Regions from separate parts of the Variovorax sp. M-6 genome, predicted to be linked through region 1. Evidence: predicted binding sites of a transcription regulator. Region 1 holds the regulator's gene; each other region holds the start of a gene.
The links. The regulator sigma-54, encoded in region 1, starts transcription at its own class of promoters, with help from an activator protein. The targets are predictions, from matches to a motif close to TGGCANGNAANCTGCTTT.
Positions count from the first base shown of each region.

Region 1 (7,471 bases):
GCCGCTGACCCCCGGGAACCTGCCGCCCGCCCTGCGCCTGCACACGCTGCGCATCGCGGTCCATGAAGGCGCCCACGGCCTGGCCGGCATCCTGCTCTTCAATCCGGCCGATCCCACGGCGCAGCTGATGATCGGGCTGGTGGTGATGGCGATGACGCTGTCCTCGGCCTTCTCGGTCTCCTACTACACGCCGGCCATGCAGCTGGCGATCACGCTGCTGCTGGCGCCGGTGATCGTCATGGGCCTGGCCTTCGGGGCGCCGATCATGATGGTGCTGTCGGTGCTCGGCATCGGTCTGCTCGCGATGGTCTGGAAGCTGGTGTCCGAGCGCGCCCGCCAGCTCGAGGAGAACATCGGCCTGCGCCACAACGAAAGCGCGCTGCGCGAGCGGGCGCTGGCCGGCCTGCACGAGTCGCAGCGGGCCCAGGCCGAGCGCCTGCGCTTCTTCTCGGCCGCCAACCACGACCTGCGCCAGCCGGTGATGGCGATGGGCCTGCAGGCGGAGGTGCTGCGCCAGCAGCTGAGTGCCGGCGAGGACACGATCAACGTGCTGGGCACCGTCGCCGCCCTGTCGAAGGCCCAGCAGGCGCTCGAGGGACTCACCAACCAGCTGCTCGAGATCGGGCGCATCGAGGCCGCCGCCGACCCGATCTCGCCGGTGGCGGTCGCGCTGGCACCGCTGTTGCACGAGTTCGCACGCCAGGCCGCCAGCGGCCGCGTGCGGGTGCGCTGCCCGGCGACCGCCGTGGTCTGGACCGACGCAGTCGCGCTGCGCCGGATCCTCGGCAACCTGGTCGACAACGCGCTCAAGTTCACGCCACGGGGCCGCGTGCTGCTGGCCTGCCGCCAGCGCGGCGAGGCCTGGCGGATCGAGGTCCGGGACGCCGGCATCGGCATCGCCTCGGAAGCCCAGGAGCGCGTGTTCGGCGACTTCGAGCAGATCGGCAACATCGAGCGCAACCTGCAGCGCGGCCACGGCCTGGGCCTGGCGATCGTGCGGCGGCTGGCACTGCGGCTGGGCGTCGAGATCATGCTGCGCTCGGCGCCGGGACGCGGGTCGGTGTTCGCCTTCGTGCTGCCGGCCGCGCCGCAGGGCGTGCCGCTGGCGCCCATGCCCACCGCGGGCGCCGAGCCCGCGAGGGCGCCCGAGACGCGGCGCCTGCGCCCCGGGCTGGCCGTGCTGGTGGTCGAGGACAACCTCGTGGTGGCCGACAGCATCGCGGCGCTGCTGCGCCTCTGGGGCGCGCGGCCCGAGGTCTGCGCCAGCGCGGCCGAGGCGCTCGCGCTGCCCGACCTCGCGCACTTCGGCATCGCGCTGTGCGACATCCGGCTGCCGGGCGAACTCGACGGCCTCGCGCTGGCGACCGAGCTGCAGCGCCGCCGACCGTCCCTCGCCATCGCGCTGGTCTCGGCCGACATCGACGACGCCACCCAGCAACTGGCCCGCGAGCGCGGCTGGCAGGCCCTGCGCAAGCCCGTGCAGCCCGCGATGCTCCATGCGCTGCTGCTGCAGGCGCAAAGCTGAACCGCCTATGCTCTGGCCATGCCCGTCGAGCCGCCGAGACCTCCTGTCGATCCCAACGGCGCACCGCGCTACGGCCCGGTGGCGATCGCCCTGCACTGGCTGCTCGCGCTGATGATCCTCGGCTCCGTCTGCCTCGGCCTGTCGATGACCGGACTGCCGTTCTCGCCGCTGCGCCTCAAGCTCTACAACTGGCACAAGTGGGCCGGCGTCACGATCCTCGCGCTGTCGGCCATGCGCCTGCTGTGGCGCCTGTCGCACCCGCCGCCGCCCCTGCCGGCGCGCATCCGGGCGGCCATGCCGGGCTGGCAACTGGCCGCGCACCGCGGACTGCACCTGCTGCTTTACCTGCTGTTCTTCGCCGTGCCGCTGCTGGGCTGGGCCTACAGCTCCGCGCTGGGCTTCCCCGTGGTGTGGCTGGGCGTGCTGCCGCTGCCGGACTTCGTGCCGGTCGACAAGGATTTCGCCGAGGCGGTGCTGAAGCCGCTGCACAAGATCGGCGCCTTCAGCCTCGCCGCGGCGGCGCTGGTCCATGCCGCGGCGGCCCTCAAGCACCACTTCGTCGACCGCGACGGCCTGCTTGGCCGCATGTCGCCCCTTTCATCCCGGAATCGTCTCCCATGACTCTCCTTGCCATGGCCTGCCGCAGGTGGTGCGCGGCGGCGCTGATCGTCGCCGGCACGGCTGGCACGGCCGCCGCCGAACCGGCGGCGCCGGCGAAGCTGCTGCCCGTCCCGAGCCAGATCGCCTTCGTGATCAAGCAGATGGGCGTGCCGGTGGAAGGTGTGTTCAGGAAGTTCGACGCCCGGATTGCCCTCGACCCGCGCAGGCCCGAAGACGGCAGCGTCGCGCTGCAGATCGATGTCGCCAGCGCCAGCCTGGGCATCCCGCAGAGCGATGCCGAACTGCCCCGGCCGGCCTGGTTCGACAGCGACCGCTTCCCGAAAGCGGAGTTCCGCTCCAGCACCATCAAGGCGCTGGGCGGCGGCCGATTCGAGGTGGCCGGCCGGCTGACCATCAAGGGCAGCAGCCGCGATGTCGTGGTGCCGGTGGAGATCACCCAGTCCTACGGCCAATCGACCGCGACCGGAAGCCTTACGATCCAGCGCCTCGCCTTCAGGATCGGCGAAGGCGAATGGACCGACACGTCGATGGTGGCCGACGACGTGCAGGTGCGCTTCAAGCTGGTGCTGACCGGCCTCGGCCCGCTGTGAAGTCCTTCGATGTTTCCACCTTCTTCCGAAAGCGCGCCATGAAGAAACTGCTCACACTCGCCGCGCTGACGACCGCGGCGGCACTGGCCGGCGCCCAGCAGGCACCCGAGGTGGCCGCCAAGCCCGCCGGCGGCCCGGTCAAGGGCGCGAGCTACGTGGTCGACCCGACGCACACCTTCGTCAACTACGAGATGGGCCACTACGGCACCACCACCAACCGCGGCCGCTTCAGCACCAAGGACGGCCAGGTGAAGATCGACCCTGCGGGCACCACCGGCAAGATCGACATCACGATGGACATCAGTTCCATCAACACCGGCGTCGACCTGCTCAACCGTCACCTGCTGAGCAAGGACTTCTTCAACGTGGCCGAGTTTCCGACCGCCCGCTTCGTCGCCGACCAGATCGACTTCAGCGGCGACAAGGTCACGCAGGTCAACGGCACGCTCACCTTGATGGGCAAGAGCCGCCCCGTGGTGCTCAAGGCCAACCGCTTCAACTGCTACCTGAGCCCGCTGATCAACCGCCAGATCTGCGGCGGCGACTTCGAAACCACGGTGGAGCGCAGCCAGTGGGGCATCAGCTGGGGGCTCGCCTTCGGCTTCGAGGACAAGGTGCGGCTGCTGGTGCAGGTCGAGGCCATCAACATCCAGTAGCGCTACAGAAGGCTCTCCGGCGCCAGCGGCGCGAGCAGCTCCAGCATCACGCGGTCCCACAGGCCCGAGTCGGGCTCCACGGTCAGCACCTCTTCGGCCTCGCCCTCGCGGCTGACCCATTCGAGCTGCTCGCCGCCTTCGGCAAAGCGCACCCGGTAGGCGCCCTGTTGCTTCAGCACGTCGAGCAGCTTCAGGATCTGCTGCGCCATCTCGGGGCTGGCGATGAAGAGACCGATCTCGGTGTTGTGGGTGTCCGAGCGCGGATCGAAGTTCATCGAGCCCAGGAACAGCGCCTTGCGGTCGAAGATCGCCGCCTTCGCATGCAGCCGGCCGACCTGCGAGCCGAACAGGCCAAGCCGCACGCTGCGCTTGGTGCGCGCCGAGCTCAGTTCGTACAGCTCGACGCCGAGCCGCAGCATGTCGGGCCGGTAGCGGCGGTAGCCGGTGTGAACCAGTGGCTCGTCGGTGGCCGCAAGCGAGTTGGTGACGACGCTGATGCGCACGCCGCGCCCGCGGATCTCGCTCATCACCTCCAGGCCGGCCTTGCCCGGAATCAGGTAGGGCGACACCAGCGTCACCTCGGAGCGCGAGCGCCGCATCTGCTCGATCACGTTGTAGCGCACGCTGTCGACGTCGAGCAGCGGCACCCCGCCATAGGAGGCGGTCTTGCCGACCACCCGGTCGGGCGCGTCGGCATAGGCCTCGGCCAGGGTCCAGATCAGGTCGAGCCGGGCCCCGCCTTTCAGCTCCGGCCCCAGCGGCGCATAGCCCAGCACGTCGTTCGGTGCCGGCGGGCGCGGCGCTGCGGTGGTTGCGGGGCCGGTGGCCTGATCGAAGCGCTGCTGCAGCGCCTCGCGCGGCAGCGAGGAGCCGACCACGGTGCCGATCGGCCGCACGTACGGGCTGTTCCAGTAGAGGTCGAACAGGCTGCCCAGGCGCTTCACCAGGGCGCCGGCGACGAAGGTGTCGATGTCCAGGAAATTCGCGCCGGCGGTCTGCGTGAAGTACTGGCTGCCGATGTTGCGCCCGCCCGCCACCGCCATCGCGCCGTCGGCGATGAAGAGCTTGTTGTGCATTCGGCGATTGACGCGGTCGAAGTCGAACAGCGAGCTCGAGAAGCGCTGCAGCATGCTGCCGCGGCCGGCCGGGAAAGGGTTGAACAGCCGCAGCTCGAGGTTCGGCGTGGCGGCCAGCGCCAGCAGCAGATCATCCTCGCCGGAGGTGTACAGGTCGTCCATCAGGAGCCGCACCCGCACGCCGCGCAGGGCCGCATCGCGCAGGGTGCGCAGGAAGTAGCGGCCGGTCTCGTCGTTCTCGATCTGGTAGTACTGGACGTCGAGCGTGCGCTCGGCGCGGCGGGCGAGCTGCAGGCGCGTGTCGAGCGCGAAGTCGCCGCCGGGCATGAGCCGGAATCCACTCAGGTCCGGATCGGGGGAGGAGGCCCTGGCGATGCGGCCCAGCGTGGTCTCGCCCGAGGCCGTGATCGCGCTCGAGGGCTGGCGCTCGAAATCGGCCGGCAGCATCGCGCAACCACTGGCCAGGACGGTCGCCGCCAGCAGCGCCGCGCCGAGCCACCCGCGCAACCCTCCCGGGCCCCGAAGCATCGCTAGAGCGCCTTGCGCAGATTGGCCGGCGCGATGCGCAGCGCCTCGCGGTACTTCGCGACGGTGCGGCGCGCGCACTCGATGCCCTGCTCCTTGAGCATCTCGGAGATCTGGCTGTCGGACAGCGGCTTCTTCAGGTCCTCGGCGCTCACGAACTGCTTGATCAGCGCCCGCACCGCGGTGCTCGAGGCATTGCCGCCGGTCTCGGTGCCGAGCGCCGAACCGAAGAAGTACTTGAGCTCGACCGTGCCGTAAGGCGTCGCCATGTACTTGGCGGTGGTCACGCGGCTGATGGTCGATTCGTGCAGGCCGAGTTCGTCGGCGATCTCGCGCAGCACCAGCGGGCGCATCGCCAGCTCGCCGTGCACGAAGAAGCTCTTCTGCCGCTCGACGATCGCGTTCGACACCCGCAGGATGGTGTCGAAGCGCTGCTGGATGTTCTTGATGAACCAGCGCGCCTCCTGCAACCGCTGCGACAGCGCCTGGCTGCCCTCGCCCTTGTGCTGCTTCAGCGCGCCGGCGTAGATGTCGTGCACGCGCAGCCGCGGCATCACCTCGGGGTTCAGCATGACGCGGAACTTGGTGTTGGTGCTGGTGCCGTTGCCGATGCGCGTGACGATCACGTCCGGCACCACCACGTTGCGCTCGACGTCGACGAAGCGGCGGCCCGGCTTGGGCTCGAGCCGGGAGATCAGCTGCAGGGCGGCGCGCACCTCTTCCTCGTTGCTGCGCGCGAGCGTCGCCAGCCGCTTGAAATCGCGCCGCGCCAGCAGCTCCATCGGCTGCTTGCAGATCGCGATCGCGGTCTCGCGCACCTGCGTCTCGTCGGCACCCTCGCCGGGGTGCGCCAGGGCGCGCAGCTGGATCGTGAGGCACTCGCCCAGATTGCGGGCGCCGACGCCGACCGGCTCCAGGCTCTGCAACAGGCCGAGCGCGACCTGGAAGTGATGCACCAGGTCGTCGAACTGGTCGTTGTCGTCGCCGGCCAGGCCCGAGGCCAGGGCCGGCAGCGAATCCTCGAGGTAGCCGTCGTCGTTGAGCGATTCGATCAGGAAGCGCAGCGCGGCGCGGTCGGTGTCGCTGAGCCTCAGGCTCAGCGCCTGCCGATGCAGGAAGGACTGCAGCGATTCCTGGCTGCGCGCCAGTTCGGTGGCGTCGGTGCGTTCGTCGTCGCCGAGGTTGTTGGTGCGCGCGGGCGCATCGCTGCCCCATTCGCTGTCGTCGGGCGCCAGGTCGACCGTGCCGTCGCCTTCCCAGTCGGGCTCGCCGTCGACGGCATCGGTGGCGGCGGCGGCTTCGGCGTCGGGCGTTGCGACCGCGACTTCGGCGGTCGATGTCGAGGGGCCGGGCGCGAAGTCGCCATCGCCTTCGGCCTGGCGGTCCTCGTCGCGCACCGGCGCATCGGCGGCGTCCAGCCCGAACTCCTCGCGCGCCGCCTCTTCGGCCGTGCGCTCGAGGAAGGGGTTGTCGTCGAGCATCTGCTCGACTTCCTGGCTCAGCTCGAGAGTCGACAGCTGCAGCAGCCGGATCGATTGCTGCAGTTGGGGCGTCAGCGCCAGATGCTGGGAGACGCGAAGCGAAAGCCCCTGCTTCATCGAGATAAGGCCCCTACATCCGGAAATGTTCGCCCAGGTACACACGGCGTACCTCGGCGTTGTCGACGATCTCCGAAGGCGTGCCTTGTGCCAGCACATGCCCGTCGCTGATGATGAACGCGTGATCGCAGATGCCCAGCGTCTCACGCACGTTGTGGTCGGTGATGAGCACGCCGATGCCGCGCTCCTTCAGGAAGCTGATGATCCGCTGGATCTCGATCACCGCGATCGGGTCGATGCCGGCGAAGGGCTCGTCCAGCAGGATGAAGCGCGGCTGCGTCGCCAGGGCCCGCGCGATCTCGACCCGGCGGCGCTCGCCGCCGGACAGCGACAGCGCCGGCGAATCGCGCAGATGGTCGACGCGCAGGTCGGCCAGCAGTTCGCTCAGCCGCTCGTCGATGTGCGCCTTGCTGAGCGGCACCATTCGGCCTCGGTCGTCGGGCTCGCTCTGCAGTTCGAGCACTGCGCGCACGTTTTCCTCGACCGACAGTTTGCGGAAGATCGAGGCCTCCTGCGGCAGGTAGCTCAGGCCCATGCGGGCGCGGCGGTGGATCGGCATGTGGGCGATCGGCTCGCCGTCGATCGTGATCTCTCCGGCGTCGGCCCGCACCAGCCCGACGATCATGTAGAAGGAGGTGGTCTTGCCCGCGCCGTTGGGGCCCAGCAGTCCGACCACTTCGCCCTTCTGCACGGCCAGCGACACGTCCTTGACGACCTTGCGGCTGCCATAGCTCTTCTGCAGGCTGCGCGCCTCCAGCCGGCTGCCCGGCTGGCCATCGCTTCCGTTCACCCCGGCGGTTTCGATCACTTCTTGGGGTCTCCGCCGAGCGTGGTGGTGGAACGCAGGCTGTTGCCCGGCGCCGGTGCCGGGGTGGCCGCG
Region 1 is NZ_JBFREQ010000025.1:89,524-96,994, forward strand. It holds gene AB4Z46_RS25110 (ATP-binding protein) at 1-1,525, shown strand, start outside; gene AB4Z46_RS25115 (cytochrome b) at 1,544-2,146, shown strand; gene AB4Z46_RS25120 (YceI family protein) at 2,143-2,736, shown strand; gene AB4Z46_RS25125 (YceI family protein) at 2,775-3,392, shown strand; gene AB4Z46_RS25130 (phospholipase D family protein) at 3,395-4,996, opposite strand; gene AB4Z46_RS25135 (RNA polymerase factor sigma-54) at 4,999-6,591, opposite strand; gene lptB (LPS export ABC transporter ATP-binding protein) at 6,605-7,399, opposite strand; gene lptA (lipopolysaccharide transport periplasmic protein LptA) at 7,396-7,471, opposite strand, start outside.

Region 2 (7,471 bases), on a different contig from region 1:
AGTGATAGAAGTCGTACTCCTGGTCCTCCTCGGTGGCGGTGCCGAAGAACTCGCTGTTGAGGGCGTGGAACTTGACGTCGACCAGCCGCGCCGTGTTGTCGGCGCGCTCGAGGAAGGTGCCCAGCCGCGAGAAGTAGAAGGCCTCGTCCTGCAGCATGGTGCCCAGCGTCACGCCGCGCGAGAGGTGCGAGCGGAACTTGACCCATTCGAAGAACTGCGCCGGATCGCGCTCGAAGTCGCCGCTGCGCAGCATCCGGTTGACTTCGAGCCAGGTGGTGTTCTGCGTCTCCCAGGCTTCGGTGGTCAGCGCGCCGCGCACCGCCCGCGCGTTCTCGCGTGCGGCGCGCAGGCAGGAGAGGATCGACGACGGGTTCGACTCGTCCTTGACCATGAACTCCATCACCTCGTCGGGCTTGAAGCCCTCGTGCTTCTCGTTGTAGAGCGGCAGCAGCTCGCTGATCGACAGCAGGCCCTGCCAGCCGTACTGCGCGACTTCGGCCGACTGCGGCAGGAGCGAGGTCTGGTAGTTGACGTCGAGCATGCGTGCCGTGTTCTCGGCCCGCTCGGTGTAGCGCGACATCCAGTAGAGGTGATCGGCGGTGCGTGACAACATGGCTTGCTTTCCTCCGATCAGGCCGACTGGCTTTGGGTTTGCGACTGCGCCCGCGGCTTGCTGCCGCGGTCGGCCTCGAGGATCCAGGTGTCCTTGGTGCCTCCGCCCTGCGACGAATTGACCACCAGCGAGCCTTCCTTGAGCGCGACCCGCGTCAGGCCGCCGGGCACCATCTGCACTTCCTTGCCCGACAGCACGAAGGGACGCAGGTCGATGTGGCGCGGCGCGATGCCGGCGTCGACGAAGGTCGGCGAGGTCGACAGGCTCAGCGTCGGCTGCGCGATGTAGCCGTCGGGCTTGGCCAGCACGGCCTTCTTGAAGTCCTCGATCTCGGCCTGGGTCGCGGCCGGGCCGATCAGCATGCCGTAGCCGCCGGCGCCGTGCACCTCCTTGACCACCAGGTCCTTCATGTTGGCCAGCGTGTAGTCGAGCTCGTCCTTGTTGCGGCACATGTAGGTCGGCACGTTCTTCAGGATCGGCTTCTCGCCGAGATAGAACTCGACCATCTTCGGCACGTAGGGATAGATCGACTTGTCGTCGGCGACGCCGGTGCCGACCGCGTTGCAGATCACCACGTTGCCTTCGCGGTAGGCGCGCATCAGGCCGGCACAGCCCAGGGTGGAGGTCGGGCGGAACACCTCGGGGTCGAGGAAGTCGTCGTCGACGCGGCGGTAGATCACGTCGACCCGGCGCGGGCCGCGCGTGGTGCGCATGTAGACGAAGTCGTCCTTGACGAACAGGTCCTGGCCCTCGACCAGCTCGATGCCCATCTGCTGCGCGAGAAAGGCATGCTCGAAGTAGGCGCTGTTGTACATGCCGGGCGTGAGCACCACCACGGTGGGCTCGGCGGTGGCCGGCGGCGCCGAGGCGCGCAGGGTTTCCAGCAGCAGGTCGGGGTAGTGGGCGACCGGCGCGATGCGGTTCTGGCTGAACAGCTCCGGGAACAGCCGCATCATCATCTTGCGGTTTTCCAGCATGTAGCTCACGCCGCTGGGCACCCGGAGGTTGTCCTCGAGCACGTAGTACTCGCCGTTGCCCTGGGCATCGGGCGCGCGCACGATGTCGATGCCCGAGATGTGCGAGTAGATGTCGTTGGGCACCTTGACGCCCACCATCTCGGGCCGGTACTGGGCGTTGTTCAGGATCTGTTCGGCCGGAATCACGCCGGCCTTGATGATTTCCTGGCCGTGGTAGACGTCATGGATGAAGCGGTTGAGCGCGGTCACGCGCTGCACCAGGCCTTTTTCCATCGAAGCCCACTCGTGCGCCGGAATGATGCGCGGCAGCAGGTCGAAGGGAATCAGCCGCTCGGTGCCCGAGCCGTCCTCGTCCTTCGCGCCGTAGACCGCGAAGGTGATGCCGACCCGGCGGAAGATCATTTCCGCCTCTTCGCGCCGCGAACGCATCACCTCGCCGGGCTGCTTCGCGAGCCATTGGTCGTAACGCTTGTAGTGGCTTCGCACCGCTGCGCCGTTGTAGGGCAGCTGTTCGTACATCTCATCGAATTTGTGCATGGGACGACCAATCTCCTTGACCATAGCTTAGCAAGTTCAAGGCCACGATCCCGGCCGTCGCGCTCCGGGCGTGCCCGGATGGCGGGGACGGCCGTCCCGTGCTCAGGCTCGCTCGACGAGGGCGTCGAGGACCATGGCGCCCTCCCCCCGGGCGCCCACCAGCACCGGATTGACGTCGATGGAGGCGATCCGGCCCGAGGCCGCGGCGATCAGGCGGCCGACCGCGACGACCACGGCGCACAGGGCGGCGACGTCCAGCGGCGGCTCGCCACGCACCCCCTCCAGCAACGGCGCGATACGCAGCGTGCGCAGGGCCGCGCCGACGTCGGCACTGTCGAAAGGCGGCAGCAGCACGGCGACGTCCTGCAGCGCCTCGACATACTTGCCACCGTCGCCGACCACCACCACCGGCCCGAAAACCGGATCCTGCCGCGCACCGACCATGAACTCGTGCCGGCCGCGGTGCATGGCGGCCACGATCACGCCGTCCTGCGAAGCCCCGAGCTCGGCCAGCCGGGTCCATTGCTTTTCGAACAGCGCGGCGGCATCGTCGGCGCTGCGCACGTGCAGCGCCACCAGCCCGTGCTCCGACTTGTGGGGCACGTCGCCCGAGCAGGCCTTGACCACCGCCGGCACGCCCATCGCCGTCCAGGCGTCGCGCGCCTGCCGTGCCGAGCGGCAGAGCCGATGCACAACGACCGGAATGTCGCGCGCCGCCAGCAACGCGAGGCTCTCGGCTTCGTTCATGAATCGGCCCTTCCCCGCCGGCAGCGGCGGCAAGGCCTCGGCCGGCCACGCACGTTGCGGCCTGCGCATCAGCGCCGTGTGCGAGGCGAGCTGCGCCAGCACGCCAAGCGCCTCCGACTCGTTGCCGTAGGTCGGGATGCCCCTGGCCTTGAAAGGGGCCGCGACCGAGGCCTGCCAGGCAGCGACCACCACCGGCTTCCCGGTGCTGGCCTCGAACCTGGCCGTGTCGGCGGCGAAGGCCTCCACGTCGTAGCCGGCCCCGGCAACCGGGATGTTGATGAAGAACAGGTCGGCCGCCGGATCCTGCGCCACCGCCGGCAGCACGTCGCCGAACAGGCCGCTGTTGGACAGCAGTGCCGCCGTGATGTCGATCGGGTTGCTGGCGGTCGCGAAGCCCGGCAGCCTGTCGGCCACGTCCTGGCGCGTCCGTGGCGACAACTCCGCCAGCGGCAGGCCGAACTCCTCGGACGCATCCGCGCCCATCACGCAGCTCGCGCCCGAGTTGCTGATCACCACCAGCCGCCGACCTTCGGGCCGCCAGCCCTTGAGATAGGCCTCGGCCGCCAGCGCCTGCGCGTGCGGGTCGCGCACGCGCCAGATGCCGTGGTGCTTGAAGAAGGCATCGACCGCGCGGTCTTCGTTGGCCAGCGAACCGGTGTGCGACGACGCTGCCTTCTGCCCGCTTTCGGAGCGCCCGGCCTTCACGGCGACGATCGGCAGGTCGCGCTCGCGCGCATAGGCCGCGGTGCGGGCCAGCATCCCGGGGTTGGCGATGGTCTCCAGGTAGAGCAGCAGCAGCTTCACTTCCGGATCGTGCGCCACGGCCCAGGCCAGGTCGGACACGGTGACGTCGGCCTCGTTGCCGGTGGCATGCACATGGCGAACGCCCAGGCCGCGCCCGCGCAGCAGGCCGTAGGCCATGGCGCTCATGCCGCCGCTCTGGCTCACGATGCCGATCGGCCCGTCGGCCGGCGGTACCTCGACGAACATGGTCGAGAAGCCGGCGATGGCGCCATTGCCGAAATTCGCCAGGCCCTGGGTGTTGGGGCCGTAGAGCCGCATGCCCGCGGCCCGTGCCCGGTCGGCCATGGCCTGCTGCACCGCCCGGCCCTGCGCACCGGCCTCGCCGAAGCCGGAGGCGATCACCACCGCCGACTTGACGCCGCGCGCGGCGCATTCGTCCACCGCGGCCACGGCCTTGTCGCCGCCAACGATCACCAGCGCCAGGTCGGGCACCTCGGGCAGCGCCGCCAGCGACTCGTAGCTTCGGAGGCCCTGCACTTCCTGGCGCGCCGGATTGATCGGGTAGATGCGCCCGCGAAAACCGTGCCGCTGCATGTAGTAGATCGGTCGGCCGCCGATCTTGTGGATGTTCTCGGAGGCGCCAATGACCGCGACCGATTGGGGATTGAGGGCGGATTCGAGCAGATCGGACATGGGCTTCCAGGGAATGGGTTACCCGCGACGGCGGGCCGAAAGGAAGGCGGCGATGCCATCGCCGCAGTCCTCGCTGTAGAGGCTCTCGACGAAGGCGTCGCGCTCGGCGTCGAGCTGCGCCCGGCGCGAGCGTCCGCGCGCGGCGTGCACCAGTTGCTTGATGCGCGCCTGGGCGTCGAACGGGCCGGCGGCCAGCCGGTGCGCCCAGGCCAGCGCCGTTTCGAGCGCCTGGCCGTGCGGCACGAGCCGGTTGACCACGCCCAGCGCATGCAAGCGCTCGGGGCTGCACACGCCGCCGTCGAGCAACAGCTCCAGCGCCGCCTGCGGCGGCAAGGCGCGGGCCAGCGAATCGGAGCCGCCGCCGTCGGGCGACAGGGCCACCTTGACGTACGACATCACGAACTTCGCATCCTCGGCGGCGACGATCAGGTCGCAGCCCAGGCAGAGCGAAAAGCCGCCGCCCGCCGCCGCTCCTTCGACCGCGGCGATCACCGGCTGCGGTGCATCCTGCATCGCCATCACCCAGTCGTGCAGCGCATCGAGGTGCCCGAGCTGCTGCTCGCGCGGCTGCCGGCGCTGGTCGGCCAGCCGTTTCAGGTCGCCGCCGCCGCAGAAGTGATCGCCCTCGCCGGCCAGCACGATGGCGCGGATCCGGCGATCGCCCGCGGCCTCGCGCATCAGCTCGACCGCGGTCCGATAGAGCGACGGATGCATCGCGTTGCGCGCGGCCGGGTTGCTGAGGGTCAGGACAAGCACCGGGCCATCGCGCCTGAACAGCAGGCGCGGGCCGGGGTCGAGATCCTGCGCGGCCATCAGGCAACCTCCGTGCTGCGCACTGCGGTGCGAGCTTGCTTGGGAACGGCCCGGCGCTGCGCTCATCAATCCACCTGGATGTTGGCGGTGCGGACCACGCGCGTCCACTTGTCGATCTCGGCGTGGAGCATCTTCCCGAAGCCCTGCGGCGTGCTCGGCATGGCTTCGGCACCCACCTCGTGCAGTCGCTGCTTGACCTGCGGATCGTCGAGCGCCTTGTTGATGTCGGCACTGAGGCGCTGAACGATGTCTTTCGGCGTGCCGGCCGGCGCCACGAACGCCGCCCACGAGTACGCCTCGTAGCCAGGCAGTCCGGACTCGGCCACGGTCGGCACGTCGGGCAGCAGCACCGAACGGCGCGCGCTCGCCACCGCAATGGCGCGCACCTTGCCGGCCTTGATCTGCGGCAGGGCCGTGGGCGCATCGCTGAACATGAATTGCACCTGCCCGCCGAGCAAGTCGGTCATGGCGGGCGCGCTACCCTTGTAGGGCACGTGCAGCAAGCGGGTGCCGGCCTGCATGTTGAACAGCTCGCCGGCCAGGTGCGTGCCACCGCCACTGCCCGAGGATCCGAAGCTCAGCTTGCCCGGCGTCGCCTTGTCCAACGCGATGAGCTCGGCCACGTTGCGCACCGGCACCGCCGGATGCGCGACCAGCACCACCGGAAACATGGCACCGAAGCTCACCGGCACGAAGTCGCGCTCGATGTCGTAGGGCAGCTTGGGCTTCAGGCTCGGCAGCACCGCATGGTGGATGCTGCACACCAGCAGGTTGTAGCCGTCGGCCGGGGCCTTGGCCGCGATCTCGGCGCCGACGATGCCGCCCGCGCCCGCGCGGTTGTCGATGATGGCCTGCTGGCCCCAGATCTCGGACAGCTTGAGCGCGACCGCGCGGGCCGTGGTGTCGACAGGGCCTCCCGCCGGAAAGGGCACGATGAAACGCACCGGCCGGGCCGGAAAGGCCTGCTGCGCCAGCGCCGGCCAGGCGATGGCGGTGCTCGCGGCGGCGGCGCCGGCGAGCCAGCGGCGACGTGTGAACGGCACGACGGGGGGAGCGATGTCCTGGGTAGTCACGAGAGCCTCCTTGGGTGAGAGAACCTAGGCCTGGACCCGCGCGTGGCCGTGGTCGAGGACGACCCGTTCGCGCGCCGGCACGCGGGCCTGGAAGCGCACATCGCCGCCTTCGAGCCACAGCGCGACGCGCAGCGTCTCGCCCGGGAACACGGGCGCCGAGAAGCGCGCGAACAGGCTCAGCAGGCGGGCCGGGTCGTGGCCGCAGCAGTGCGCCAGCACCGCGTGGCCGACGATGCCCCAGGTGCACAGGCCATGAAGGATCGGCCGCTCGAAGCCCGCGGCGCGCGCGACCTCGGGATCCGAATGCAGCGGGTTGCCGTCGGCGCACAGCCGGTAGAGCAAGGCCTGCTGCGGCAGCGTCGGAATGTCGACCACCTGGTCGGGCGAGCGCGAGGGCACCGGCGCGGATGCCGGCGGCGACGCGTCCCCCGGCGCGGCCTCGGTCGCGAAGCCGCCGTTGCCGCGCGCGAAGGTGGTGTGCGTCACGGTCGCGAGCGGCGCGCCGCTGGCCTGGTCGAAGAGGTCCTTGTCGTAGGTGACCGTGGCGCCCCGCCCCGGCCCCTTGTCGACGATGCGGGTCACGCGGTGGCGTGCCACGACCGTGCCCGCCGCCGGCAGCGGCCGATGCCAGACGACCTGTTCCTCGCCGTGCACGATCTGCGTGAAGTCGATGCCGGTGGCCGGATCCTGCATCCAGGAACCCGGATAGCCGAGCACCACCGCCAGGGTCGGCAAGGCCAGCGGGGTGCCGGCCGCGGTGTCGTTGACGAAGCGCAACTGCGCGGGGTCCGTGGGGTCGGCGCCGACGCCGAGCGCCAAGGCATAGCGCATCGTGTCCTCGGCCGTGTAGCGATGAACGACGTCGGCAAAGGGCCAACGCCTCAGGCGTGCGGGATCGATCACGGCGTCAATCCAACGTCGCACCGGAGGCCTTGACCACCTTGGCCCATTTGTCGACCTCGGCCTGCAGGAAGCCGCCGAAAGCCGCGGGCGTGTTCCAGCTCGCGGCGAAACCCTGGGCCTCGAACTTGTCCTTGACCTCGGGCAGCGCCAGCGCCTTCCTGAGTTCGGCATTGAGCCGCGCCACGACCTCGGGCGGCGTGCCGGCCGGCGCCAGCAGCCCGTTCCACGCGATGGCCTCGTAGCCCGGCAGGCCGGATTCGGCCACGGTGGGCAGATCGGGCGCCACCGGCGAGCGCTTCGGACTGGTCACGGCGAGCGCCTTGAGCTTGCCGCTCTTCACATGCGGCATGGCCGACAGCATGGTGTCGAAC
Region 2 is NZ_JBFREQ010000046.1:12,495-19,965, reverse strand. It holds gene AB4Z46_RS32035 (alpha-E domain-containing protein) at 1-613, opposite strand, end outside; gene AB4Z46_RS32030 (circularly permuted type 2 ATP-grasp protein) at 631-2,127, opposite strand; gene AB4Z46_RS32025 (acetate--CoA ligase family protein) at 2,230-4,311, opposite strand; gene AB4Z46_RS32020 (oxepin-CoA hydrolase, alternative type) at 4,330-5,124, opposite strand; gene AB4Z46_RS32015 (tripartite tricarboxylate transporter substrate binding protein) at 5,190-6,197, opposite strand; gene AB4Z46_RS32010 (MaoC/PaaZ C-terminal domain-containing protein) at 6,222-7,100, opposite strand; gene AB4Z46_RS32005 (tripartite tricarboxylate transporter substrate binding protein) at 7,105-7,471, opposite strand, start outside.
Region 2: AB4Z46_RS32030 (circularly permuted type 2 ATP-grasp protein) is a predicted target of sigma-54. The motif match lies at 2,155-2,172, and genes of this name have one in related genera.

Region 3 (7,088 bases), on a different contig from region 1:
TGTCGGTCGGGCCGCCCGGCGGATACGGCACGACCAGCTTCACCGGCTTGGCCGGATAACCCTGCGCCTGGGCCGCCGCAGCGGACGCCAGGCACAGCGCGGCCCCCAGCACCAGGAGCCGCTCCCGGGCAAGGAAGAATCGAAGGAAGGAATGCATGCCGTGTCTCCTGCTCTTTTGTGATCGAAGAAAGCCGCTCAGGCGCGCTCGGGCTCGAAGCGCACCAGCACCCGGCCCTGGTGCGCGAAGAAGGTCGCCGAGACGCGCTCGCCGATGCGCACGCCGGCCGCGGCATGGGCCATCAGGCGCGGGCCCTCGTCGAGCACGACCAGCACCAGCGTGTACGGCACGAGGGCGCGGAAGGCATCGGACGGTGCACGCGACACCACCGTCACGGCATGCACGGTCGCACGGCCGCAGGCGTCCCGCCAGGCCAGCCGCGTGCCGCCGCAGTTCGCGCAGGCGTAGCGCGCCAAAGTCTGCGGGCTGCCGCAGTCGCCGCAGGACTGGAATCGCAGCACCTGCCGCGCCAGGCCTTCGACGAAGGGCGCGGCGAGTGCGCCTTGCGATTCGTTCATCACGCGCTCTCCCGCGAAAGAATCAGGCTCACGTGCGAAGACATCACGCCCCCGTCGGCATGCACGAAGGCGTGCCTTGGCGGGCGCAGCTGGCGCTCGCCGGCCTGCCCCGTCATCTGCCGGAAGATCTCGACCACGTGCGCCATGCCGCCGGCGACGCCGCAATGGCCGAAGGAGAGCAGTCCGCCATGGGTGTTGAGCGGCAGCGGCCCATCGGCGCGAAAGTCGCCGTGGCGCACGCGCCCGGCCGCCCCGCCACGGGGCGCGAAGCCGATCTCCTCGAGCAGCATGGCCAGGGTGATCGTGAAGGAGTCATAGATGCCGAGGCAGTCGATGTCGCCTCGGCCCAGACCCGCCTCGTCGAAGGCGCGCGAGGCCGCCTCGGAGGCGCCGCATTGCATGACGTCGGCCATGGCGCTCAGGTGCTGGTGGCGGTGCGCCTGCCCGGCGCCCGCCAACGCCACGCGGGACTCGCCACGCGGTGCGGCCGACACCACCAGGGCCATGGCGCCGTCGGAGATCGGGCAGCAGTCGAGCAGCTTGAGCGGCGCCGCGATCGGCTTGGACGCGAGCACCTCGGCCAGCGAGATCGGGGTCCGCAGATGGGCTTCCGGATGGCTGGCCGCATGGTCGCGCATCAGCACGGCCAGCTCGGCGAGGTCGGCTTCGCGGGTGCCGGTCTCGTGCATGTAGCGCGATGCGAGCAGGCCGTAATAGGCCGGTACCGAGGCGCCGTTGGGGAGTTCGAAGTCGGCATCGCCGACCTGCGCCAGCGTCTGGATCGAGCTGTCGCGTGACTGGCCGCTCAGGCGGTTCTCGCCCGCCACCACCAGCAGGTTGCGGCAGCGCCCGGCGCGCACCAGCTCGCGCGCCAGCATCAGCATCGCGGCACCCGAGGCGCCGCCCAGCTGCAGGCTGTGGGCATAGGCCGGACGCAGCGCGAAGCGCTCGCAGAACAGCGTCGACAGCATCAGGTGCGGCAAGGTGGTCGCATAGCCGCACAACACGCCGTCGATGTCGGCGCGCTGCAGCCGGGCCGTGTCGAGCGCCTGCTGCGCGGCCCGGGCCATCAGGTCGATGGCGCCCAGCCCTTCGTGACGGCCGAAGGCGGTGCTGCCCGCACCCACGAGGTAGGCGACGGTTGCGGCCATCAGTGGACCCTGGCGCGCCGGCTGGCACTGCGGGTGGCCATGGCGCTCTGGTGCGCGGCCCCGCTCCAGAGCACTTCGCAGGTCGCGCACTCGCGCCGCAGCGCCTTCGCCAGCTCGGCCTCGCGCGAGGTGATGCGGTCGTTGAGCGCCGCGATGCTGATCGCCGCGACCGGTCTTCCGTCGGCGCCGAGGATCGGCACCGCAATGCCGCCCATGCGCTCGACCACGACGTCGAGCAGCACCGCGTAGCCGCGCTCGCGCGCCTCCATGGCCCGCGCCTCGAGCAGCTTCGGCGTGATGCGCGGGTAGCGCTCGAGCTGTGGGGCGATGACGGCCAGCGCGGCCTTGCGTTCGCCTTCGGGCATCCAGGCCAGCAAGGCCAGGCTGCCGGCGCCCACGCCGAGCGGGCGCCGGCTGCCGATCGAGAGGTAGTTGGCACGGATCGGAAAGCGCCCTTCCTCGACGTCCACGCACAGCGACTCGATGCCGCTCGGGATCGACAGGATCACGCTGTCCTCGAAGGTGCCGGTGAGGCGCAGCAGGCTGGGGCGCACCAGCGGGCGCGGGTCGAAGCGCGCCAGCGCCGCCGCACCCAGCACCAGCAGTTCGGCACCGAGGCTGTAGTGCTTGGTCTCGGCATCGCGCACCACGAAGCCGTCGCGCATCAGCACCTCGATGAGGCGCAGCACGGTGGTCTTGTCGAGGCCGGTGGCCAGCGCGATGTCGGTCAGCCGTGCGACGCCCGGGTCGGACAGGGCCCGCAGGATGCGGCAGGCGCGCTCGACCGACGAGGTCGGCTCGGTGGCGCTGTTCGCGAGCACGGAAGGGACGGAGCGGGGACGGACGGCCATCGTATGTCTGTGTTTCGTTCTGCGGAACCTGTATGTCTGGCATTCATTGAAGGCCCAGCGCTTTCTATCGTCAAGCGAAAGACAAAAAGTTGCGATGAACGAAACTTTTCAAGGGGAAACCCCGATGACTGGCGTTCGCGGCACGGCGTGATGCCAATAGCGCGCCTGCCGTTCGCGCTCGCAGGCCAGATGCTCCGGCCGCGTGCTGGACCAGGTCGCGGCGCCACATCGCGGCGACTCGGCCAGCGTGATCCCGCGCTCCCGGTAACGCGCCACCACCTCCGCGGCCGGATGCCCGAAGCGGTTGCGCCAGCCGGCCTGGACCAGCGCGATGCGCGGCCGTACCGCATCGAGCAGCAGCGCGGTCGACGAGGTCTTGCTGCCGTGGTGAGGCACCAGCAGCACATCGGCGCGCAGGTCCGGCGTGCGCACCACCAGCGCGGCCTCCTGCAGGCGCTCGATGTCGCCGGCCAGCAGGGCCGTCGCGCGGCCGTTGCCGATGCGCAGCACGCACGAGATGGCGTTGGGCCTTGGCTTGACGAAAGCGGCGTAGTCGTCGCCCTGCGGATGCAGCACCTCGAAATCGACGCCGTCCCAGCGCCAGCGCTGGCCGGCCTCGCAGCGCCGGGCCGGGCGCACGGCCTGCAGCGGGTGCTCGGCCTCGATCGAGCTCAGCAGCGTCGCCTGCGGCTGCATGGCGAGCACCGCGGGCGCGCCGCCCACGTGGTCGCTGTCGCGATGGCTCAGCACCACGGTATCCAGCCGCTCGCCGAGCGCCCGCAGCAGCGGCACCAGCACCCGCTGGCCGGCGTCGCTGTCGAGGCTGTAGCGCGGGCCCGTGTCGTACAGCAGGCTGTGCGTGGCGGTGCGCACCAGCACGGCGTTGCCCTGGCCGATGTCGGCCGCCAGCAGTTCGAACTCGCCCGCGGCGGGCCGCGGCGCCTGCCACAGCAGCGCCGGCAGCAGCAGCGGCACCCCCAGCAGGCGCAGCGAGCCCGGCAGCCGCATCGCCAGCAAGGTGCCGCCCAGCACGCCCGCCATCGCCATCCAGAGCGGCGGCGCCGGCATCGACAAGGTCGCGAACGGCAGGCCGGCGAGCCACTCCAGCACCCACGACAGGACCTGCACCGACCATCCGGCGGCGTGCCACAACGGTGCGGCAACGACGCCGAGCATGGCCAGCGGCGTCACGACCAGCGTGACCCAGGGGATCGCGACGGCATTGGCCAGCAGGCCGACGGCCGAGACCTGCTGAAACAGCAGCAGCGTGAGCGGCGTCAGCGCCAGCGTCACGACCCACTGCTCGCGCAGCATCCGCAGCAGGCGCGCGGCAAGGCCTGACGGCGCGCCGGCGGGCGCCGCGCCGTCGGCGGCGAACAGCACGCCCACGGCGACGAAGCTCAGCCAGAAGCCCGCCTGCATCAGGGCCCAGGGATCGGCCGCGACCACGACCGCGCAAGCCAACAGCCAGACGAAGGGCCAGGGCCAGCGCCGGCCCGTCAGGCGGAGCAGCCCGATGGCCGCGAGCATCAGCACGGTGCGCTGCGAAGGCACGCCCCAGCCGCTGAACACGGCATAGAGCGTGGCGAGCAGTACGCCCCCGACCAGCGCGGCGTGCTGCGCCGGCCAGCGCAGCATCAGGCGGCCGCTGCGGCGCCACAGGGCACCGACGAGCGCAGTGGCGAGCCAGGCGAACATCGTGATATGGAGGCCGGAGATCGACATCAGGTGGGCCACGCCGGTGGCACGGAAGACGTCCCAGTCCGTGCGCTCGATCGCGTTCTGGTCGCCCGTGATGAGCGCCGCGACCACGCCGGCCCGGCGCGGGTCGTCGACACGTTCGAAGACCGCATCGCGCACCGTCTCGCGCAGGCGCTCGACCGGATGGCGCCAGCTCGGGCCCAGGCGCTCGGGCGCGGGATCGCGGACGCCGGCGCGCACCTGGCCGGTCGCATGCTCGCCCTGCTCCCACAGGCGAAGCTCATGATCGAAACCGTGCGGGTTGAGGCTGCCGTGCGGCGCCCGCAGCCGCACCGCCAGTCGCCAGCGCTCGCCGGCGTGCAGCGCGCCCGGCTTGACGGTCTCCTCGGCCGGACGCGCCCACGGGCCCGTGGACGCGTCGTACCAGCCCAGCGAGACGCGGGACGGCACTTGCGGCGGCAGGCTGTCGGCATCCGCCGCACTGGCCCAGCGCGCCGACTCGACCTCGAAGGAAAACCGGATCGCGCCGCCGCCGAGTTGGGGCATGTTCGCGATCCGGCCCTCCACCAGCAGGTCGCGCCCCTCGACGGCCGGCGACAAGGCGCCGGCCGAATAGGCCGCGGCGCGCCAGCCCGCCGAGCCGCCTCCGGCCATCGCGCTCAGCAGCAGCGCCATCGGCAGCCACAGCGCCGATGGCCCGCGCAGCGCTCGAAGCCCCAGCCAGCCGGCCGCGGCCAGCGCGAGCAGGCCCGCATAGAACGCCCAGTGCCACAGCGCCGCCTGCTGCAGTTGCAGCACAGCGCCGAGCACCGAACCCGCCATCGCGGCGAAGACCGCCAGGGCGCGCGCCCGCCGCCCGGCCGTCACGAGACGACTCCCGATGTCATTTGCAATTCACTCCCTTGCGCACTTCTTTGGCGCGCAAATTGCTTTCTGTGTCGGCTAGTATGCGACTCACCCCGAGGCATCCTCGACGCACCGAGAAACAATGTCCATCCACGCCGCCCTCCACCACGTCACCCACTACAAGTACGACCGTCCGGTGCAACTCGGGCCCCAGGTGGTCCGCCTGCGTCCGGCGCCGCATTGCCGCAGCAACGTGATCTCGTACTCGCTGCGGGTCGAGCCCGAAGAGCACTTCGTCAACTGGCAGCAGGACCCGTTCGCGAACTACCAGGCGCGGCTGGTGTTCCCCGAGAAGACGCGCGAGTTCAAGGTCACGGTCGACCTCGTGGTCGAGATGGCGGTCTACAACCCCTTCGATTTCTTCCTCGAGCCGCAGGCCGAGAACTTCCCCTTCAAGTACACCGAGGCGCAGGCGCAGGAGCTCGCGCCCTACCTGGTGGCCGACGAGGCCACGCCGCTGGTGCAGGCCTACCTCGAGAAGATCGAGCGCAAGGAACAGCGCACCATCGACTTCCTGGTCGGCATCAACCAGCAGGTGCAGCAGGACGTCAACTACCTGATCCGCATGGAGCCGGGCGTGCAGACACCCGAGGAGACGCTGACCAACGGCTCGGGCTCGTGCCGCGACTCCGGCTGGCTGCTGGTGCAGTTGCTGCGCCACTGCGGACTGGCGGCGCGCTTCGTGTCGGGCTATCTGATCCAGCTCACGCCCGACGTCAAGGCGCTCGACGGCCCGAGCGGCACCACGGTCGACTTCACCGACCTGCATGCCTGGTGCGAGGTCTACCTGCCGGGTGCGGGCTGGATCGGACTCGATGCCACCTCGGGCCTGCTGGCCGGCGAAGGCCACATCCCGCTGGCCTGCACGCCGACGCCTTCGAGCGCCGCACCGATCGAGGGCGCGGTCGACGAAGCCGAGGTCGAGTTCGGCCACGAGATGAAGGTCACGCGCATCCACGAGTCGCCGCGCGTCACCAAGCCCTACACAGACGCGCAATGGGCCGAGGTGCTGGCGCTGGGCGATGCGGTCGACAAGTGCCTGAAGGCCGGCGACGTGCGCCTCACGATGGGCGGCGAGCCGACCTACGTGGCCACCAGCGACCGCGACGCCGCCGAATGGAACACCGACGCGCTCGGCCCGACCAAGCGCGGCTACGCGACCGAACTGGTGCACAAGCTGCGCGCCGAGTACGGCCAGGGCGGCTTCCTGCACTTCGGCCAGGGCAAGTGGTACCCGGGCGAGCAGCTGCCGCGCTGGGCGCTGTCGATCTTCTGGCGCGCCGACGGCCAGACGCTGTGGCACAACCCGGCGCTCTTCGCCGACGAACGCACGCCCACGCACTACACCAGCGAGGATGCGCGCCGCTTCACCACGGAGCTCGCGCACCGCCTGGGCCTGACCGAGCGCTACATCCAGCCCGGCTACGAGGACGTGTACTACTACCTCTGGCGCGAGCGCCGGCTGCCGGTCAACGTCGACCCTTTCGACTCCAGGCTCGACGACGAGATGGAGCGCGTCCGTTTGCGACGCGTGTTCACGCAGAAGCTCGATGCCGTGATCGGCTACATGCTGCCGATCGAGGCCGGCAACGCCGACACCGATGCGCCCGCGCTCGCGGGTCCGGGCTGGAAGACCGGCCCCTGGTTCCTGCGCGACGACCGCATGTACCTGATCCCGGGCGATTCGCCGATGGGCTACAGGCTGCCGCTCGACTCGCAGCCCTGGGCTAGCAAGGGCGACTACCCCTACCTGGTCGAGCGCGACCCGACCGCGCCGCGCGGCAGCCTGCCGGCGGCGGCCGACTACCGGGCGCGCTACGCGGGCGCGCCGACCGGCGCGGATGCCGATCGCGGTGCCGTGCCCTATGCCTTCGGCGCGCCCGAAGCGGCGCCGGCAGGGCTG
Region 3 is NZ_JBFREQ010000046.1:4,938-12,025, reverse strand. It holds gene AB4Z46_RS32005 (tripartite tricarboxylate transporter substrate binding protein) at 1-157, opposite strand, end outside; gene AB4Z46_RS32000 (Zn-ribbon domain-containing OB-fold protein) at 196-576, opposite strand; gene AB4Z46_RS31995 (thiolase family protein) at 576-1,727, opposite strand; gene AB4Z46_RS31990 (IclR family transcriptional regulator) at 1,727-2,578, opposite strand; gene AB4Z46_RS31985 (DNA internalization-related competence protein ComEC/Rec2) at 2,687-5,101, opposite strand; gene AB4Z46_RS31980 (transglutaminase family protein) at 5,268-7,088, shown strand, end outside.
Region 3: AB4Z46_RS31980 (transglutaminase family protein) is a predicted target of sigma-54. The motif match lies at 5,195-5,212, and genes of this name have one in related genera.

Region 4 (7,471 bases), on a different contig from region 1:
GCGACGAAGGGGCTCAACGGAGCCCGTCCTCGCCCTTGATCTCGGAGGCTTGCAGGCCGCCGACGCGTGGCAGCGGACGGCCGCTGTCGGTGACCGCGACCGCGACCACGATCTCGTTGGCGCGCGGCGCGTCGGACACGCGGGCCTCGATGGCGTCGAAATGGCTGCGCACGAAGGCCGCGTCCTTGTGGCCCAGCGGCACGTCGATGGCGGTGCCCAGCGTGCCGCGCTTCTTGCTCGAGGGCACCAGCGCGGCGCCTTTCTCGACCGCCGCGCGCAGCGGTGCGCCGAGCTTCGGATGCAGGATGGCCGCCGCATGCTCGAGCTCGCCGGCCTCGCCGACGATGGCCGCCTTGCCGTAGCTCTGCGCCTCGCCGGGCTTGATGCCCAGGGCCGCCACGGCCTTCTGGCCCAGCAGCGCACCGAGCTCCTCGCCGATTGCGATCAGCTCGTCGAGCGATTCGCTGTAGCGGCCGGCGTAGGGGTTCTCGATCACGGCGATGGCGACGGCGCGGCGCGTGGGCGGCTCGATGGCCTGGCCCATTTCCTTGCGGGTTTCGTCGACCTGGACGACAAGCTTGCGGATGTTGGCACTCATGGTTTCTTTCCTTGTCTCTTCGATGCGATCGGGATCAGCGCAGGCCGTCCCATTTACTGATGTTTTCCGCGCGGAGTCCACCGACGCGATCGTGCACACGGTAGCCGGTGCTCATCGCGAGAATGAAGACGATCTCGTCGGCCGCCGGCGCGCCCGGCACGCGGACTTCGATGGCGTCGAACTGGCCGCGCACGTAGCTGGCGTTGATGTTGGTCAGCGGCACGTCGAGGGTCGTGCCCGGGGCGCCGACCTTCTTGGTCGACGGCACGATCGACAGCGCGTTGCCGGGCTGGCCGGTCTTTTCTTCGGCCTGGCCCTTGCGGTAGGCCTCGCGGTCGCCTTTCCAGCCGAGCAGCTCGCGCATCGCGTAGCCGCCGGGCACGTGCCACAGCGCGCCGTGCTCCAGCTCGCCGGCGGCGCCGACGATGGCGCCCTTGCCGTAGGTGGCGATCTGCTCGACCGGCACGTCCATTGCCGCGCGCAGCCGGTGCGCCATGTCGACGCCGACCGGATCGAGCAAGGCCATCATCGGCAGGATGTCGGGCTCGTAGCGGCCCGCGAAGGGATTGGTCAGCACCGCGCCGATGGCGCCACGCACCAGCGGCGTTGCGGCGCGCGGTCCGAACTCGTGGTGGATGTGCTCGACATGGGTGAAGACGCGACGGATATCGATCATGAAAAATAGTCCTGCTTTTCGTTAAGCAAATACTGAACCAACTGCATCGGCCATCGGTTCGCGGCCAGTCCGCGGCAATCCGGGCGAAGCCTTCGAGCTTAAGGGCTGCAGCACCCGCCATTGCCCCTGGCAAACCAGCACCACCGACCACACGAGCCCGTTGCGTTGCAGTGCCTCCGCACGGTCGGCACCCGCATCCAGTGCACGATGCACCTGCGCGGGTGCCAGCACCGCGACATCGGTCGTCACGGGGATGTCGCCGAGGTCGCTGTCGTCCTTGCAGGCGCTGGCGGGCAGGCGGCGGATGCCGGGGTCGTCGACGTTCACCGCGTTGGCGATGACCGTGGCCGCGGCATCGGCCTCGGCCGCCGTGGCCGCGAGCACGGTCACGCTGTCGGCGATGCCGAGCGAGAAGCTGCGCCCGCGCCAGCCGCTGGTGGCGACGCCGCGCACCGGCTGCTCGGCGCGAAGCTCGAACTGGCCATCGGTGGTGATCGGACCCGCGTCCCGCAGATCGAAGCGCGCGAGGTCGGCGAAGAGCCCGACGCGCGCGGATTGCCCCGGTGCGAGATGCAGCGCGATGTCGCCGCCGTTGTTGATCCAGGCGCGTTCGATGCCGGGGCGCTGGTAGCAGGCGATGAGTTCCTGCGCCACCGAGCCGGCGACCGCGGCCATCGGCGTGATGAAGCCGGCGCTGAACGGCGCGCAGGCATTCCACATGCGCTGCGCGATGCGCCCCTGCAGCGCGCACGTCGCACCGACCGGCTGGCGCAGCAAGGGCAGTTCGGCGACCAGTTCGTCCAGCACCTGGGCGAAGCGCCGCCACGCGAGTTCGTGCGCGACCGCGACCTCGACCGCGTCGCCATGGGCCTCGGCGACGATGTCGATCGGGCCGTGGTTGAAGTGCCAGCGCGCACCGTCGAGTGCGCTGCGTTGGGCGCTCATCTTCAGCCCAGCATCGGGGGCTGGCCCAGGGGCCACGGGTTGGCCGGGTCCATGCGCAGCCACTGGCGCGCCAGCGGCGCGCCGTCGTCCTGCCAGGCGCCACGGGCCAGCGCCTGCTCGAGCGAGAACACATGCTCCATGTGGCCGCCCAGCGCCGCGTAGTCGTCGCGCCGCATGCTGAACTCGATCGGCGCCACGATGGCCGGCGTGGGCACCGTGCCGAAGCTGTTGTCGGGCATGCGCAGCACGTCGGCCATCACGGTGATGCCGCCGCCGGGCCACACATAGGCCGGCGCACCGCCGCAGGTCACGTTGACCAGCGCGCGCTTGATGGCGCGCGTGAGCAGCACCGGGTTCTCGGTCACGCCGGCGCGCAGACTGCCGCCCGCACCGCCGAGGAACAGCACCGTGCACAGCGACGGTTCGCAGTTCTCGCCGATGCGATCGACGATGCGCTGCACCTCGGCCGGCATCGGCTGCTCCACCGGCTGCAGCTGCTCGTCGAGCACGTACCACTGCGCGTGCTCGCCGGTGGTCGAGGTCATGAGCAGCCGCAGGCCCGGGCGCGCCACGCCCTCTTCCCAGCCTTCGATGATCGAGAGCGGGTTGTCGATATCGGTGCCGCCCCAGCCGTTGCCCGGGTTCGCGACCTGGAAATAGCGCCCGGGCGTGGACTTGCGCCCGCGCATCTGGATGCCCGAGGACGGCATGTCCAGGCAGCGCCCGGCCTGGTGCTCGGTCAGCACGCCGGTGATGTGGTCGTCGACCACCACCACCTCGTCGGCATGGCCGAAGAGCTGGCGCGCGAAAATGCCGATGGCCGCCGAGCCGCAACCCACGCGCATGCGCTTCTCTTCGATGCCGTTGACGATCGGCGCGCGGCCGGCCTGGATCACCATGCTGGCGCCGCCGTCGATCACGCACTCCACCGCCTTCTTGTTGCCCAGCAGCTGCATCAGCTCGCAGGTCATGCGGCCCTCCTTCTTGCTGCCGCCCGTGAGGTGATGCACACCGCCCAGCGACAGCATCTGCGAGCCGTACTCGGCGGTGGTGACATGGCCGACCACCTCGCCGCGGTAGCGCACGTTGGCCTGTTCGGCGCCGAGGAAGCGGTCGGTGTCGATCTTCACCTTGAAGCTGCAGTAGCTGAAGATGCCTTCGGTCACCACCGTCACCATGTCCACGCCCTGCGCCTTCGAGGCGACGATGAAGGGCGCGGGCTTGTAGTCTGGGTAGGTGGTGGAGGAGCCCACGCCGGTGACGAAGACCTCGTCGGCATGAAGGAGATCGCCGTTCCAGTCGGCGTCCGCCACCGGCGCCTCGGTGCGCTCGGCCTCGCCGGTCTCTCCGCCCGGGCGGGCGAAGGGCACCAGCGCCGGCGCCTCGCTCGCGAGCTCGCGACGCAGCAGCAGCACCGGATCGACCCGCACCAGCACGCCGTCGCGATTGGCGTAGCGGTCGCAGGCGCCGGTGCGCCCCTCGGAGATCTGGCACAGCACCGGACAGGCGTTGCACTCGACCTTGGCCGCATTCATGCGCTCGTTGCGCAGGGGCGCCCGGCCCGTGGCCTCTGGCAACACCGGCATGTCCATGCCGGGCAGTCCGTCTGTCTTGGTGTGTTCGGTCATCGCGGGTATCTCGTGGGTTCAGGCCGGCAGGGAGTGCAACATCTGTGCCGGCGACCTGCTTGCAACTGCGCTTGTGCTGGAACTGACGTTTGTGTAGCATTCCCTACACCTTCATGTGGTGAACACTACATTCAAGATCAATGTAGCAAACGGACTCGATACTGGCAATGGTGTTTTCGCTGGCATCGCCGACAATTGGTGCATCCCTTTTTCGTTCATAACCATTCCTGACCCCTATGAGTGCATTCAGCGAAGAACGTGTGCTGAGCGTCCACCACTGGACCGACCGCCTGTTTACCTTCACGACCACCCGCGATCCGGCCCTGCGTTTCTCGAACGGCCACTTCACGATGATCGGCCTGAAGGTCAACAACAAGCCCCTGCTGCGGGCCTACAGCATCGTGAGCCCGAACTACGAGGAGCACCTGGAGTTCCTGAGCATCAAGGTCGAGGAAGGCCCGCTGACCTCGAAGCTGCAGCACATCCAGATCGGCGACACCGTCATCGTGGGCCGCAAGCCGACCGGCACGCTGCTGATCGACTACACGCTGCCGGGCAAGCGGCTCTATCTGTTCGGCACCGGCACCGGCCTGGCACCGTTCATGAGCATCATCCGCGACCCCGACACCTACGAGAAGTTCGAGCAGGTCATCCTGGTGCACGGCGTGCGCCAGATCGACGAGCTCGCCTACCACGACCTCGTGACGGACCACCTGCCCAAGCACGAGATCCTGGGCGAGATGATCGAAAAGCAGTTGCTCTACTACCCGACCGTGACGCGCGAGGAGTTCCGCAACATGGGCCGCATCACCGAGCTGATCGAGAGCAACAAGCTCACCGACGACCTCGGCCTGCCGCCGCTCAATGCCGCCGAAGACCGCGTGATGCTGTGCGGCAGCCCGGGTCTGCTGGTCGACCTCAAGCACATCCTCGAGGCGCGCGGCTTCAAGGAAGGCAACACGTCGACGCCGGGCGACTTCGTGGTCGAGCGCGCCTTCGCCGAGAAGTAGTCCGAAAGCCGCGATGGCCGAGCCCAAGGCAGCCGCGCGCAAGAGCGCACCCAAGCCCGCGACGCGACGCACCGGCGTGCGCGAGGCCTCCGCGCAGGCCACGCGCGAGAGCATCCTGCGCGCAGCGACCAAGGTGTTCGCGAAGTACGGCTTCGATGGCGGCAGCGTCGAGAAGATCTCGAAGGCCGCGAAGTCGTACGACCGCATGATCTACTACTACTTCGGCAGCAAGGAAGGCCTGTTCATCGCGGTGCTCGAGGGCATCTACCGGCGGATGGACGATGCCGAAGCCGCGATCGACCTCGACGCGTCCCGGCCGGTGGAGTCGCTCAGCGCGGTGATCCGCTTCGTGCTCGGCTACTACCGCAAGAACCCCGAGTTCGTCACGCTGCTGAACACCGAGAACCTGCACAAGGGCCGGCACATCGCGAAGTCGCTGCGGGCCCGCGAATATTCGTCGCGGGCGATCACGGTCATCCAGGAGATCCTCGCCAGCGGCGTCGAGCAAGGCCTGTTCCGCGACGACGTGGCGGCGCGCGACCTGTACCTGCTGATCGCGTCGACCGGCTATTTCTACACGTCGAACCGGCACACGCTGACGGCCTTCCTGGGCGAGCCCCTCGAAACGCCGGAAGCCGTCGCACACTGGGAAAACTTCGTGATCGAGACCGTGCTGCGCACGGTCGATGCCGGAGCTCCCGAAGAAGATACAACGCAACCCCACGAGGTCAAGAAATGGCAGAAGTCGCAACCGGCGCCAAGTCGGGCAAGGTCGTCATCCGGAACATAGGTCTGCTGCTCTCGGGCGACATCGACCGGCCGATCCTCGACGCCGACACCATCGTCGTCAACGACGGCCTGATCGTCGCGGTCGGCAAGGAAAAGGACTGCGACCTCGAAGGCGCCCAGACCGTCATCGACGTGAAGAAGACCTGCGTCGCGCCGGGCCTGATCGACAGCCACGTGCACCCGGTGTTCGGCGACTGGACGCCGCGCCAGGGCCAGATCGGCTGGATCGATTCGACGATGCACGGCGGCGTGACCACGATGATCTCCGCCGGCGAGGTGCACCTGCCCGGCCGGCCCAAGGACATCGTCGGCCTGAAGGCGCTGGCCATCACGGCGCAGCGCGCCTTCGACAATTTCCGGCCCGGCGGCGTCAAGGTGCTGGCCGGCGCGCCCGTCATCGAGAAGGGCATGGTCGAGAGCGACTTCAAGGAACTGGCAGAGGCCGGCGTCGGCCTGCTCGGCGAGGTCGGCCTGGGTTCGGTCAAGGCCGGCTACGAGGCCAAGGAGATGGTGGCCTGGGCCCGCAAGTACGGCATCCAGAGCACGATCCACACCGGCGGCCCGTCGATCCCGGGCTCGGGCCTGATCGACAAGGACGTGGTGCTCGAGGCCGACGCCGACATCATCGGCCACATCAACGGCGGCCACACCTCGCTGCCCGAGGCGCACGTCTGCGAGCTGTGCGAGAAGTCGTCGCGCGCGATCGAGATCGTGCACAACGGCAACGAGCGCGTCGCCATCGCGGCGGCCAAGGCAGCGCTCGATCTCAAGTGCCCGCACCGCGTGATCCTCGGCACCGACGGCCCCGCGGGCTCGGGCGTGCAGCCGCTGGGCATCCTGCGCATGGTGGCGATGCTGTCGTCGATCGCCAACATCCCGGCCGAGCTGGTGTTCTGCTTCGCCACCGGCAACACGGCGCGCATCCGCAAGCTCAACTGCGGGCTGATCGAAGTCGGCCGCGACGCCGACTTCGTCTTCATGGACCGGGCGCAGCATTCGCCCGCGGTCGGCCTGCTCGAAAGCGTGCGGCTCGGCGACATCCCGGGCGTCGGGATGGTGATGATCGACGGCATCGTGCGCTGCGGACGCAGCCGCAACACGCCGCCGGCGACCGAGATTCCGGTGGTGGTGTCAGGCGCGCACTGACAGCGCGCTCAAGGCTTGTGCGATGCGCCGAACACCAGGAAGCGCGCCGACAGGAAGTTGACCGCCAGCCCGGCGCAGCTTCCGAGCGCGACGCCGAGCGCCGGGGCCAGCGGACCGGCCAGCCAGTGCAGGGTCAGCACATACACCGAGTAGTTGACCAGCGCGCCGCCCAGCATGGTCAGCAGGTAGTGGGCGTACTCGCGCGCCAGCGAGACGCCCGGGCGCCGGCCGGCAAAGGTGTAGCGCCGGTTCAGCGCCCAGGTGGCGCTGGCCGCGGCGATGAAAGAGACCACGCGCGCGCCATACCAGCCGAACAGCGGCGCCAGCAGGTAGAGCACGCCGAGATCGACGCCCAGGCCGACCACGCCCACCACCGAGAACGACAGGAACTCGCGCCCCAGCCTCATGGCCTGACGCGCTCGCGCACGCCCGGGATGGAGAGGTAGCACAGGCGCTTGGCCTCCTGGCGCCCGATGGTCACGGTGTGCAGCACCACGCCGCAGACGAAGGACAGCATCGCGACCAGCATGGTGCCGGTCACCAGCACCGCGGTCGGCAGCCGCGGGACCAGGCCGGTCTGCAGGTAGGTGACGACCAGTGGCTCGGCGATGATCACCGACGCCAGCGCCAGCAGGGCGGCGATGCCGGCGAAGAACTGCAGCGGCCGCTCGCTCACGAA
Region 4 is NZ_JBFREQ010000047.1:16,962-24,432, reverse strand. It holds gene AB4Z46_RS32235 (amino acid synthesis family protein) at 14-598, opposite strand; gene AB4Z46_RS32230 (amino acid synthesis family protein) at 633-1,274, opposite strand; gene AB4Z46_RS32225 (UPF0280 family protein) at 1,296-2,219, opposite strand; gene AB4Z46_RS32220 (6-hydroxynicotinate reductase) at 2,222-3,847, opposite strand; gene AB4Z46_RS32215 (ferredoxin--NADP reductase) at 4,084-4,857, shown strand; gene AB4Z46_RS32210 (TetR family transcriptional regulator) at 4,871-5,647, shown strand; gene AB4Z46_RS32205 (amidohydrolase family protein) at 5,593-6,792, shown strand; gene AB4Z46_RS32200 (GtrA family protein) at 6,801-7,199, opposite strand; gene AB4Z46_RS32195 (glycosyltransferase family 2 protein) at 7,196-7,471, opposite strand, start outside.
Region 4: AB4Z46_RS32220 (6-hydroxynicotinate reductase) is a predicted target of sigma-54. The motif match lies at 3,880-3,897, and genes of this name have one in related genera.